DNA from 3 places in the Pseudomonas sp. GW458-11-26-14-LB4 genome. Region 1 is predicted to be linked to each of the others. Evidence: predicted binding sites of a transcription regulator. Region 1 holds the regulator's gene; each other region holds the start of a gene.

Region 1 (3,277 bases):
AAAACCGTCGACCCGGCGCGCCAGTTCACGGAACTCTTCAGCCCCGACCTCACGGCGCATGAAGCGGCTCCAATCGGCGCTCAAGGCCTGGGCTTCGTCAGCCAGGCCATTGACCACAGGGGTCGCGCTTTCCACCAGATCCATGGTGCGGTTGGCGGCAGCTTCGGTCAGTTTGACCACGTAGCCCAGGCGCTCGGTAGCGTCGGTGATTTGCGACACTTCCTCAGCCTGTGGCATGTGCGGATCGATCTGGAAATTGACGATCGCACTGTGCAGTTCACGCGTGAGCTTGCCCACTTCCTGGTACAGGCCACGGTCACGGGTCTGATTGAGCTCATGGATCAGTTGCACAGCGTCGCCGAACTTGCCTTTTTCAAGGCTCTCGACCAGTTCGACCGCGTGTTTTTTCAGGGTCGACTCAAAATCGCCCTGTGAAGATTCGTTATGCTCCATAGCTCCCCCGCGCGTTCATCAGCCGATGCGTTCGAAAATCTTCTCGATTTTTTCTTTCAACGCCTGGGCCGTGAAAGGTTTGACCACGTAGCCGTTAACGCCGGCCTGGGCCGCTTCGATGATCTGCTCGCGCTTGGCTTCAGCGGTCACCATCAGCACTGGCAGGTGCTTGAGCTTTTCATCGGCACGCACGTGGCGCAGCAGGTCGATACCGGTCATGCCGGGCATGTTCCAGTCGGTCACCAGAAAGTCGATGCTGCCGCTGTTGAGTACCGGAATGGCAGTGGTGCCATCGTCGGCTTCAACGGTGTTGGTGAACCCCAGATCACGCAACAGGTTCTTGATGATCCGCCGCATCGTTGAGAAGTCATCAACGATGAGGATTTTCATGTCTTTGTTCAATTCGACCTCCAAGCAGTCTTAAACGCGCCCAGCACCTGGACGCGCCATTTCAATCAATCCGGCAAAACACTCGATGACTGTCTGGAGCACAACAGATCAAGACCGGTGCCGTTCACCACCGCACCAGCCTCGTTCGCAGTGTCCCCACACTGCCTTCAGCGCGCTCGCCACTCCCCCAAACGCCCCCGCAAGCGGGCCGCGCACTGGCTGTGTAACTGGCTGACCCGCGATTCACTGACGCCAAGGACTTCACCGATCTCCTTGAGGTTCAGCTCTTCGTCGTAGTACAGCGCCAACACCAGTCGCTCACGCTCCGGCAAATTGGCAATCGCGTCCGCCAGCGCGGCCTGGAAACGTTCGTCTTCCAGATCGCGCGACGGCTCCAGATGAGCACTGGCGCCATCCTCGTGCAGCCCTTCGTGTTCGCCGTCCTGCAACAGGTCGTCGAAACTGAACAGCCGGCTGCCCAGGGTGTCGTTCAAAATCCCGTAGTAATCGTCGAGACTCAATTGGAGTTCGGCCGCAACTTCGTGATCTTTAGCGTCACGGCCGGTTTTAGCTTCAATCGAGCGAATTGCGTCGCTGACCATACGGGTATTGCGGTGAACCGAGCGTGGCGCCCAGTCCCCCTTACGGACTTCATCGAGCATCGCACCGCGGATCCGGATGCCCGCGTACGTTTCAAAACTGGCGCCCTTGCTGGCGTCGTATTTGGTCGAGACTTCGAGCAGGCCGATCATCCCGGCCTGGATCAGGTCTTCGACCTGCACACTGGCCGGCAATCGCGCCAGCAAGTGGTAGGCGATGCGTTTGACCAGTGGCGCGTAACGCTCGATCAGCTCGTACTGCGCGTCACGCGCCGACTTCTTGTAGAAATTCATACCGCTGGCGGTCATAGCACAGGTCCTGCCGTTTGCTGCACGAGGCGCTCGACGAAAAATTCGAGGTGGCCGCGCGGGTTGGCGGGCAGCGGCCAGGTGTCGACCTTCTGTGCGATCGCCTTGAACGCCAGTGCGCACTTGGAACGCGGGAAGGCTTCATAGACCGCACGCTGCTTCTGCACCGCCTTGCGCACGCTTTCGTCGTAGGGCACCGCGCCGACGTATTGTAGGGCGACGTCGAGGAAGCGATCCGTGACCTTGGTCAACTTGGCGAACAGATTGCGACCTTCCTGCGGGCTCTGGGCCATGTTGGCCAGGACGCGGAAGCGATTCATGCCGTAATCGCGGTTCAGCAGTTTGATCAGCGCGTAGGCGTCGGTGATCGAGGTCGGCTCGTCGCAGACCACCAGCAACACTTCCTGGGCCGCGCGCACGAAACTGACTACCGAGTCACCAATACCCGCAGCGGTGTCGATCACCAGTACGTCGAGGTTGTCGCCGATGTCGCTGAACGCCTGAATCAGGCCGGCATGCTGGGCCGGGCTCAGGTGAACCATGCTCTGGGTGCCGGAAGCGGCCGGCACGATGCGGATCCCGCCGGGGCCTTGCAACAGCACGTCGCGCAGCTCGCAGCGGCCTTCGATCACGTCGGCCAGGGTGCGTTTGGGTGTGAGGCCCAGCAGAACGTCGACGTTCGCCAGCCCCAGGTCGGCGTCCAGCAGCATGACCCGACGGCCAAGCTCTGCCAGCGCCAGGGACAAGTTCACTGACACATTAGTCTTGCCGACGCCACCTTTGCCGCCGGTCACCGCGATCACCTGTACGGGATGCATGCTGCCCATGTTATTTCTTTACCTTGTCTTGCATAGACGGAGGCCACATTACTGGCTGCGCGTTCACAACCGGAACAATGCATGGCAGACCATCGATGTAGGTACAAAAACGGTTCATTACCTCAGCCAACCTGCTTGGTCGGACTGTGGTAGATATCAGCGAACATGTCAGCCATGGCTTCTTCGCTGGGTTCTTCCTGCATTTGCACACTGACGGCGCGGCTGACCAGTTGATGACGGCGCGGCAGATGCAGATCATCCGGAATACGCGGCCCATCGGTCAGGTAGGCGACCGGCAGTTCGTGACTGATCGCCAGGCTCAGCACTTCGCCAAGGCTGGCCGTCTCATCCAGTTTAGTCAGGATGCAGCCGGCCAGCCCGCAACGCTTGTAACTGTGATAAGCGGCGGTTAGAACCTGTTTCTGGCTGGTGGTTGCCAGGACCAGATAATTTTTTGAGCGAATGCCACGACCGGCCAGACTTTCCAGCTGCATGCGCAGGGCCGGATCGCTGGCTTGCAGGCCGGCGGTATCGATCAGCACCACGCGTTTGCGCAGCAGTGGATCCAGCGCCTGCACCAGGGACTGGCCCGGATCGACGTGAGTCACCGAAACGTTAAGGATGCGACCCAGAGTCTTGAGCTGCTCCTGCGCGCCGATACGGAAACTGTCCATGCTCACCAGCGCGATGTTCTGCGCGCCGTACTTG
Region 2 (3,277 bases), on a different contig from region 1:
AGCTCGGCCGTCTTCTCGGTGTCGTAGCGCGCGGAGTGCGCTTCACGGCCATCGAAGTCGATGTCGGCTGCCTGACAGGCCTTGGCCAATACGGTTTGACCGTAAGCCAGACCGGCGAGGGTCGCAGTGTCGAAGCTGGAGAATGGGTGGAACGGGTTGCGCTTCATGTCCAGCCGCGCGACGGCGGCGTTGAGGAAGCCCAGGTCGAAGCTGCTGTTGTGGCCAACCAGAATCGCCCGCTTGCAGCCGTTGGCCTTCAAGGCCTTGCGCACGCCACGGAAGATGTCGGTCAGCGCTGTTTCTTCGCTGACGGCCATGCGCAACGGATGATCGAGCTTGATCCCGGTGAACTCCAGCGCCGCCGCTTCAACGTTGGCGCCTTCGAACGGCTCGACGCGAAAGAAGTAGGTGTGATCCGGGTAGACGAAACCCTTTTCATCCATGGCGATGGTGGTCGCGGCAATCTCCAGCAGAGCGTCGGTGGCCGAGTTGAAACCACCGGTTTCTACGTCGACGACAACCGGCAGGTAGCCGCGAAAACGTGCTGCCATTGGATGGCGCGAACCGCCGCCACCTTGACCGTCCAGTTCGTCGTCGAAATGGTCTTCACTCACGCGTGTTCCTCCAGCAGGCGCCAGCGCAGTTTTTCACCGGCGCGCAGCGGGATAACGGTCAGCTCGCCGAAAGGCAGGCTGGTCGGGGCGGTCCATTCGTCACGAACCAGGGTGATGCGATCGGTGTTCGCCGGTAGGCCGTAGAAACGCGGGCCGTTGAGGCTGGCGAAGGCTTCGAGCTTGTCCAGCGCATTGCGCTGTTCGAAGGCTTCGGCATACAGCTCGATGGCGGCGTACGCGGTGTAGCAGCCGGCGCAGCCGCAGGCGGCTTCCTTGGCGTGCTGGGCGTGCGGCGCCGAGTCGGTACCCAGGAAGAACTTCGCGCTGCCACTGGTGGCCGCGTCGAGCAGAGCTTCCTGATGGGTATTACGCTTGAGGATCGGCAGGCAGTAGAAGTGCGGCCGGATCCCGCCCACCAGCATGTGGTTGCGGTTGTAGAGCAGGTGATGCGCGGTGATGGTCGCGCCGACGTTGGCCGAAGCCTCGTTGACGAACTGCACGGCGTCGCCGGTGGTGATGTGTTCGAACACCACTTTCAGCGTCGGGAAACGCTCGACCACGCGACGCATGTGCTCGTCGATGAAGATTTTTTCGCGGTCGAACACATCGACGTCGCCACGGGTGACTTCACCGTGGATCAACAGCGGCATGCCGACTTCGGCCATGGCTTCCAGCGCCGGGAAAATCTTGTCGATGCTGGTGACCCCGGAATCGGAGTTGGTGGTGGCGCCGGCCGGGTACAGCTTGGCGGCGTGCACGAAACCGCTGGCCTTGGCCTCACGGATTTCTTCGGGCTGGGTGCGGTCGGTGAGGTACAGCACCATCAGCGGCTCGAAACGACTGCCGGCCGGGCGGGCAGCGAGAATCCGCTGGCGATAGCCGTCGGCTTCAGCGGCGTTGCGCACCGGAGGTACCAGGTTGGGCATGATGATGGCGCGACCAAAGGTGCGCGCGACATCCGCAACGGTATTGGTCAACACGGCACCATCGCGAAGATGAATGTGCCAGTCGTCGGGACGCAGCAGGGTCAGGCGGTCGGACATGAGGGGATTCCAGGCGGGTCAAACTGAGGCGAATGCTACCGGAAAAGACTCTTGCAGGCACTCGCTATCAAGTTTTGCGACGAGCGTCCGATATCCCATAGGTATGCCGTAAAGATGTATGTCTCGGTCTTTTTTGTTGTAGAAGCCAATGGAGCCTCCCGTGCGCCAGCGATATTTAGCCTTGCTCAGTGTGTTTGCCAGCCTTCCCGCGATGGCACTGACCTACCAGACCCGTCTGGAGAACATTGAGTGGACGGTCGAGGGCGACAAGTTCGAGTGCCGCCTGACGCAGCCGATCACCGACTTCGGCTCGGGGCAATTCGTGCGCAAGGCCGGCGAGCAGGCGACCTTCCGCCTGAACGCCTACAACGCCATGCTCGGCGGCGGTTCGGCGACCCTGCTGGCAGCGGCTGCGCCGTGGCAGCCGGGACGTGGCGACATCAATCTGGGCACGGTTCGACTGGGCAGCGGCAACGTGCTGTTCAACAGTTCTCAGTCCCAGGCCGGGCAACTGATCAGCGGGCTGATGGACGGTCGCAGCCCGGTGGTACGCCGGGCATCGGGCGATGGTCGGGTGTCGGAAGTGCGCCTGTTGCCGGTCAAGTTCAGCAAGGCGTTCAATGACTATCAGACCTGCGTGGCGAAACTGCTCCCGCAGAATTTCGATCAGGTCAAACAATCGCAGATCGGCTTCCCCGGCGAAGGCATCGAACTGGACGCCGCCGCCAAGGCCAAGCTGCAAGTGATGCTCGAGTACATGAAGGCTGATCCGACGGTCAATCACATCGAACTCGACGGCCACTCGGACAACAGCGGCAATCGCCTGACCAATCGCGAACTGTCGCGTCGCCGCGCGCTGGCGGTGGTCGACTTCTTCAAGGCCAATGGCATCCAGGAATCGCAGATCACCGTGCGTTTCCATGGTGAGCGTTATCCTCTGGTGCCGAACACCAATGCCGCCAACCGGGCCAAGAACCGTCGGGTCAACGTACACCTGGCGCGGGTGGCACCGACGACTGCTCCGGCACCTCAGGCCAGCACGCCTGCCAACACTGCGGCGACTTCCTGACCTGCCGGTCATCGTCGCCCTCTCGACAGATTCTGTCGCTTTGTCGTCTTAAGCTGTCGCGCCTCTGTAAATTATCGCGTTTGAGCGGTAGACTCCTCGGCTTTCCGTAGAACCCCGTGGAGTGATGGCATGGCGGACGTAAACAAGGTCGTTCTGGCGTATTCCGGCGGCCTGGACACTTCGGTGATCCTCAAGTGGCTGCAGGATACTTATAACTGTGAAGTCGTGACCTTCACCGCTGACCTGGGTCAGGGCGAAGAAGTCGAGCCGGCTCGCGCCAAGGCGCAGGCCATGGGCGTCAAAGAAATCTACATCGACGACCTGCGCGAAGAATTCGTGCGTGACTTCGTGTTCCCGATGTTCCGTGCCAACACCGTTTACGAAGGCGAGTACCTGCTGGGTACTTCCATCGCGCGTCCGCTGATCGCCAAGCGTCTGATCGAAATCGCCAACGAAACCGGCGCCGACGCCATTTCCCACGGCGCGACCGGCAAGGGCAACGACCAGGTCCGTTTCGAACTGGGTGCCTACGCACTCAAGCCAGGCGTGAA
Region 3 (3,277 bases), on a different contig from region 1:
ACAGGTGGGAAACGAGTTCCCACCTGCAAGGGCTATCAGACGCGGAACTGGCGCAGCAGCCCGTTCAGTTGTTCGCTGAGCTGGCCGAGTTTCACACTCGCCACGCTCGACTGCTCGGCCGCCAGCGCGGTGCTGTGGGACAAGCCCGCTGCCTGGGTAACGTTCTGATTGATGTCTTCGACCACGTGCGCCTGTTGCAGCGTTGCGCTGGCAATCGAGGCGTTCAGGCCATTGAGGTTGCGCAGGGCCTGGCCGATGGCATTCAGGCTCGCACTGGCCAGGCCGGCCTGTTCTATAGTCAGTTGCGAAGCCTTGCTGCTGTCGCCGATCACCTTCACGGCGGCTTCGGAGTGGTTTTGCAGGCGTTCGATCATCGTCTGGATTTCCGCCGTGGACTTCTGCGTGCGTTGCGCCAGCAAACGCACTTCGTCGGCCACCACCGCAAAACCGCGACCCTGTTCGCCGGCGCGAGCCGCTTCAATCGCGGCGTTGAGGGCCAGCAGGTTGGTCTGCTCGGCGATCGAGCGGATCACCTCCAGCACGCTGCCGATCTGCGTGCTTTCAGTCGCCAGCGTGCGAATGACTTCGACGGCCTGATCGATGGTGCCGGAGAGCTTGTCGATCTGCTGCAGGCTGCCATCGATGTTGATCTGGCCTTGCTGGGCCTGCGCCTCGGCATCACGCATTTCGCTGGCGGCGTGTTCGGCATTCTTCGCCACGTCCTGTACGCCGTAGGTCACTTCGTTGACGGCAGTAGCCACCAGTTCCATCTGCTGCGACTGCTGTTGGCTGCGTTGCTGGGCCTGCGCTGCATCATTGCCCAATTCGCTGGACGACTGGCCTAATGCGCTGGCGGACACCTGCAAGTCACCGATCACCCGGCGCAACTTGGCGGTGAAGGCATTGAAGTGATGGGCCAGTTGAGTGACTTCGTCCTGGCCGTGGGTGTCGAGGCTGCGAGTCAGATCGCTTTCGCCGCTGGCAATGTTGGCCATGGCGTTCACGGTTTCCTGCAACGGGCGGACGATGCTGCGCGCGATCAGGATCACCAGCAGCGCCATGATCACCGCGATGACCAGCCCGACCACCGACGCCTTGATCACCTGCCCCTGAAACTCGGCCTGCACGTCGTCGACGTACACGCCCGAACCGATGACCCAGCCCCACGGCTCGAACAGTTTCACGTAGGAGGTCTTGGCCACCGGTTCACTGGCGCCGGGTTTAGGCCAGCGATAATCGACCATGCCGGCGCCCTTGGCCTTGGCGATGGCGACCATTTCGTTGAACACCGCAAAACCGTCCGGATCCCGTATCGCCGAGAGGTTCTGGCCTTCAAGCTTTGGGTTGGTCGGGTGCATGACCATCACGGGCGTGAGGTCGTTGATCCAGAAGTAGTCGTTCTGGTCATAACGCAGGCCGCGGATCGCGGTCAGCGCCTGTTTCTGCGCCACGTCGCGGGTCAGGGTGCCTGCCGCTTCGAGGCCTTGGTAGTAGGTCAGCAAACCGCTGGCGGTCTGCACCACATGCTGGGTTTTCTGGGCCTTGGCGTGATACAGGTCATCGTGGATCTGCTTGAGCATCAACACGCCCAACGTCAGGAGCATGACCACCGCCACAATCAAGATGAGCCACAAGCGTCGGCTGATCGACACACTGCGCAAGCTGTTCATAACGCTGTCACTCCGGATTCTTTTTCTTGTAATAAACCACCGCCAGCATCCAACCACGTTTCGGTGACCGGGCATACGCGACCCAAGTCGTAGAACGCGGCAGCGCGATTACGACTTGTCTGTTAGGATTTCGGCCCCGCGCGTGAAAACCTGAATCCAAATTGATTTTTCACGGAATTTTGACTGTTTCGTGTGGATCCTGCGCGTGCGGAATCGGTACAGCTACAACCAGCTACGCTGAACGAAGTGAACGTAAAAAATACTATCGGAGCATGCCGCTGCGCATCGCTCTCTGGGGGATTGATGGATCTTTGGACGGCCTTGCAGGCACTAATTCTTGGAGTTGTAGAGGGGCTGACGGAGTTTTTGCCCATTTCCAGTACCGGACACCAGATCATTGTTGCCGACTTGCTCGATTTCGGAGGCGAGCGGGCCATGGCGTTCAACATCATCATTCAGCTCGGCGCGATTCTCGCGGTGGTCTGGGAGTTTCGACGCAAGATTCTCGACGTGGTCATCGGCTTGCCGACCCAGCCGAGTGCGCGGCGCTTCACGGTCAACCTGCTGATCGCTTTCATGCCCGCCGTGGTGTTGGGGGTGATCTTCGCCGACTTGATTCATCACTACCTGTTCAACCCGATCACCGTTGCCGCCGCGCTGGTGGTGGGCGGGATCGTGATGCTGTGGGCCGAACAGCGTCAGCATGAAGTCCATGCCGAAACGGTCGACGAGATTCGCTGGACGGATGCACTGAAGATTGGCTTCGCCCAGTGCCTGGCAATGATCCCCGGCACCTCGCGCTCTGGCTCGACCATCATCGGCGGCCTGCTGTTCGGCCTGTCGCGCAAGACCGCCACCGAGTTTTCGTTCTTCCTGGCGATGCCCACCATGGTCGGTGCGGCGGTGTACTCGGGCTACAAGTATCGCGACCTGTTCGTACCGGCAGATTTTCCGGTGTTCGCCATCGGTTTTGTCACGGCCTTCATCTTCGCCATGATCGCCGTGCGCGGTTTGCTCAAGTTTATTGGCAGCCACAGCTACGCGGCGTTCGCCTGGTATCGGATCGTCTTCGGTCTGGTGATTCTGGCGACCTGGCAGTTCGGCTGGGTCGACTGGACGGCCGCCCAGCCATGAGTGATTCCCGCGCACGTCGCCCGGAACGCGGACCTTCCGGTGGCAATGTTCAGCATCTGAAATTGAAGCTGGTGGTGCTGCTGATCGTCTGCGCCTTGCCGTTGTCCGGCTCGCTGTCGATGTGGCTGCGCGGGATTTCCCTGGTACCGCTGACGGCTTACGGGCTGGTCAGCGTGCTGGCGTTTTTCCTGTACTGGGCGGACAAGCGCAAGGCCCGCGCCGACGCCTGGCGTACGCCGGAGAACATCCTGCACGCCGTGGAACTGGCCGGCGGCTGGCCTGGCGCGTTGATCGCCCAGCAGGTCTTCCGGCACAAGACGCGCAAGGTGTCGTTTCAGGTGCTGTTCTGGATGATCGTGGCGTTGCACCAGATGTTCTGGATCGATCAGTTGTTCCTCGGTTCCAACCTGCTGGCGCTGTTCTAGAGCAACAGCCCGACCTGCACGCGCTTGGGCAGCTTGCTCACCACCAGT

Evidence for each region. The regulator FliA, encoded in region 1, starts transcription of late flagellar genes. The targets are predictions, from matches to a motif close to CTAAAGTTTNNNNNNNNNNNGCCGNTAA.
Region 2: a site for FliA is predicted at 1,724-1,751, ahead of AC07XZ_RS09340 (flagellar protein MotY). Genes of this name have one in related genera too.
Region 3: a site for FliA is predicted at 1,798-1,825, ahead of AC07XZ_RS05575 (methyl-accepting chemotaxis protein). Genes of this name have one in related genera too.

The regions. Positions count from the first base shown of each region.
Region 1 is NZ_JBWKYU010000002.1:294,473-297,749, reverse strand. It holds gene AC07XZ_RS04150 (protein phosphatase CheZ) at 1-453, opposite strand, end outside; gene AC07XZ_RS04145 (chemotaxis response regulator CheY) at 472-843, opposite strand; gene fliA (RNA polymerase sigma factor FliA) at 1,011-1,751, opposite strand; gene fleN (flagellar synthesis regulator FleN) at 1,748-2,578, opposite strand; gene flhF (flagellar biosynthesis GTPase FlhF) at 2,692-3,277, opposite strand, start outside.
Region 2 is NZ_JBWKYU010000005.1:243,494-246,770, reverse strand. It holds gene rnt (ribonuclease T) at 1-614, opposite strand, end outside; gene pyrC (dihydroorotase) at 611-1,657, opposite strand; gene AC07XZ_RS09340 (flagellar protein MotY) at 1,818-2,726, shown strand; gene AC07XZ_RS09335 (argininosuccinate synthase) at 2,856-3,277, shown strand, end outside.
Region 3 is NZ_JBWKYU010000003.1:105,337-108,613, forward strand. It holds gene AC07XZ_RS05575 (methyl-accepting chemotaxis protein) at 36-1,670, opposite strand; gene AC07XZ_RS05580 (undecaprenyl-diphosphate phosphatase) at 1,974-2,804, shown strand; gene AC07XZ_RS05585 (DUF1294 domain-containing protein) at 2,801-3,229, shown strand; gene AC07XZ_RS05590 (MmcQ/YjbR family DNA-binding protein) at 3,226-3,277, opposite strand, start outside.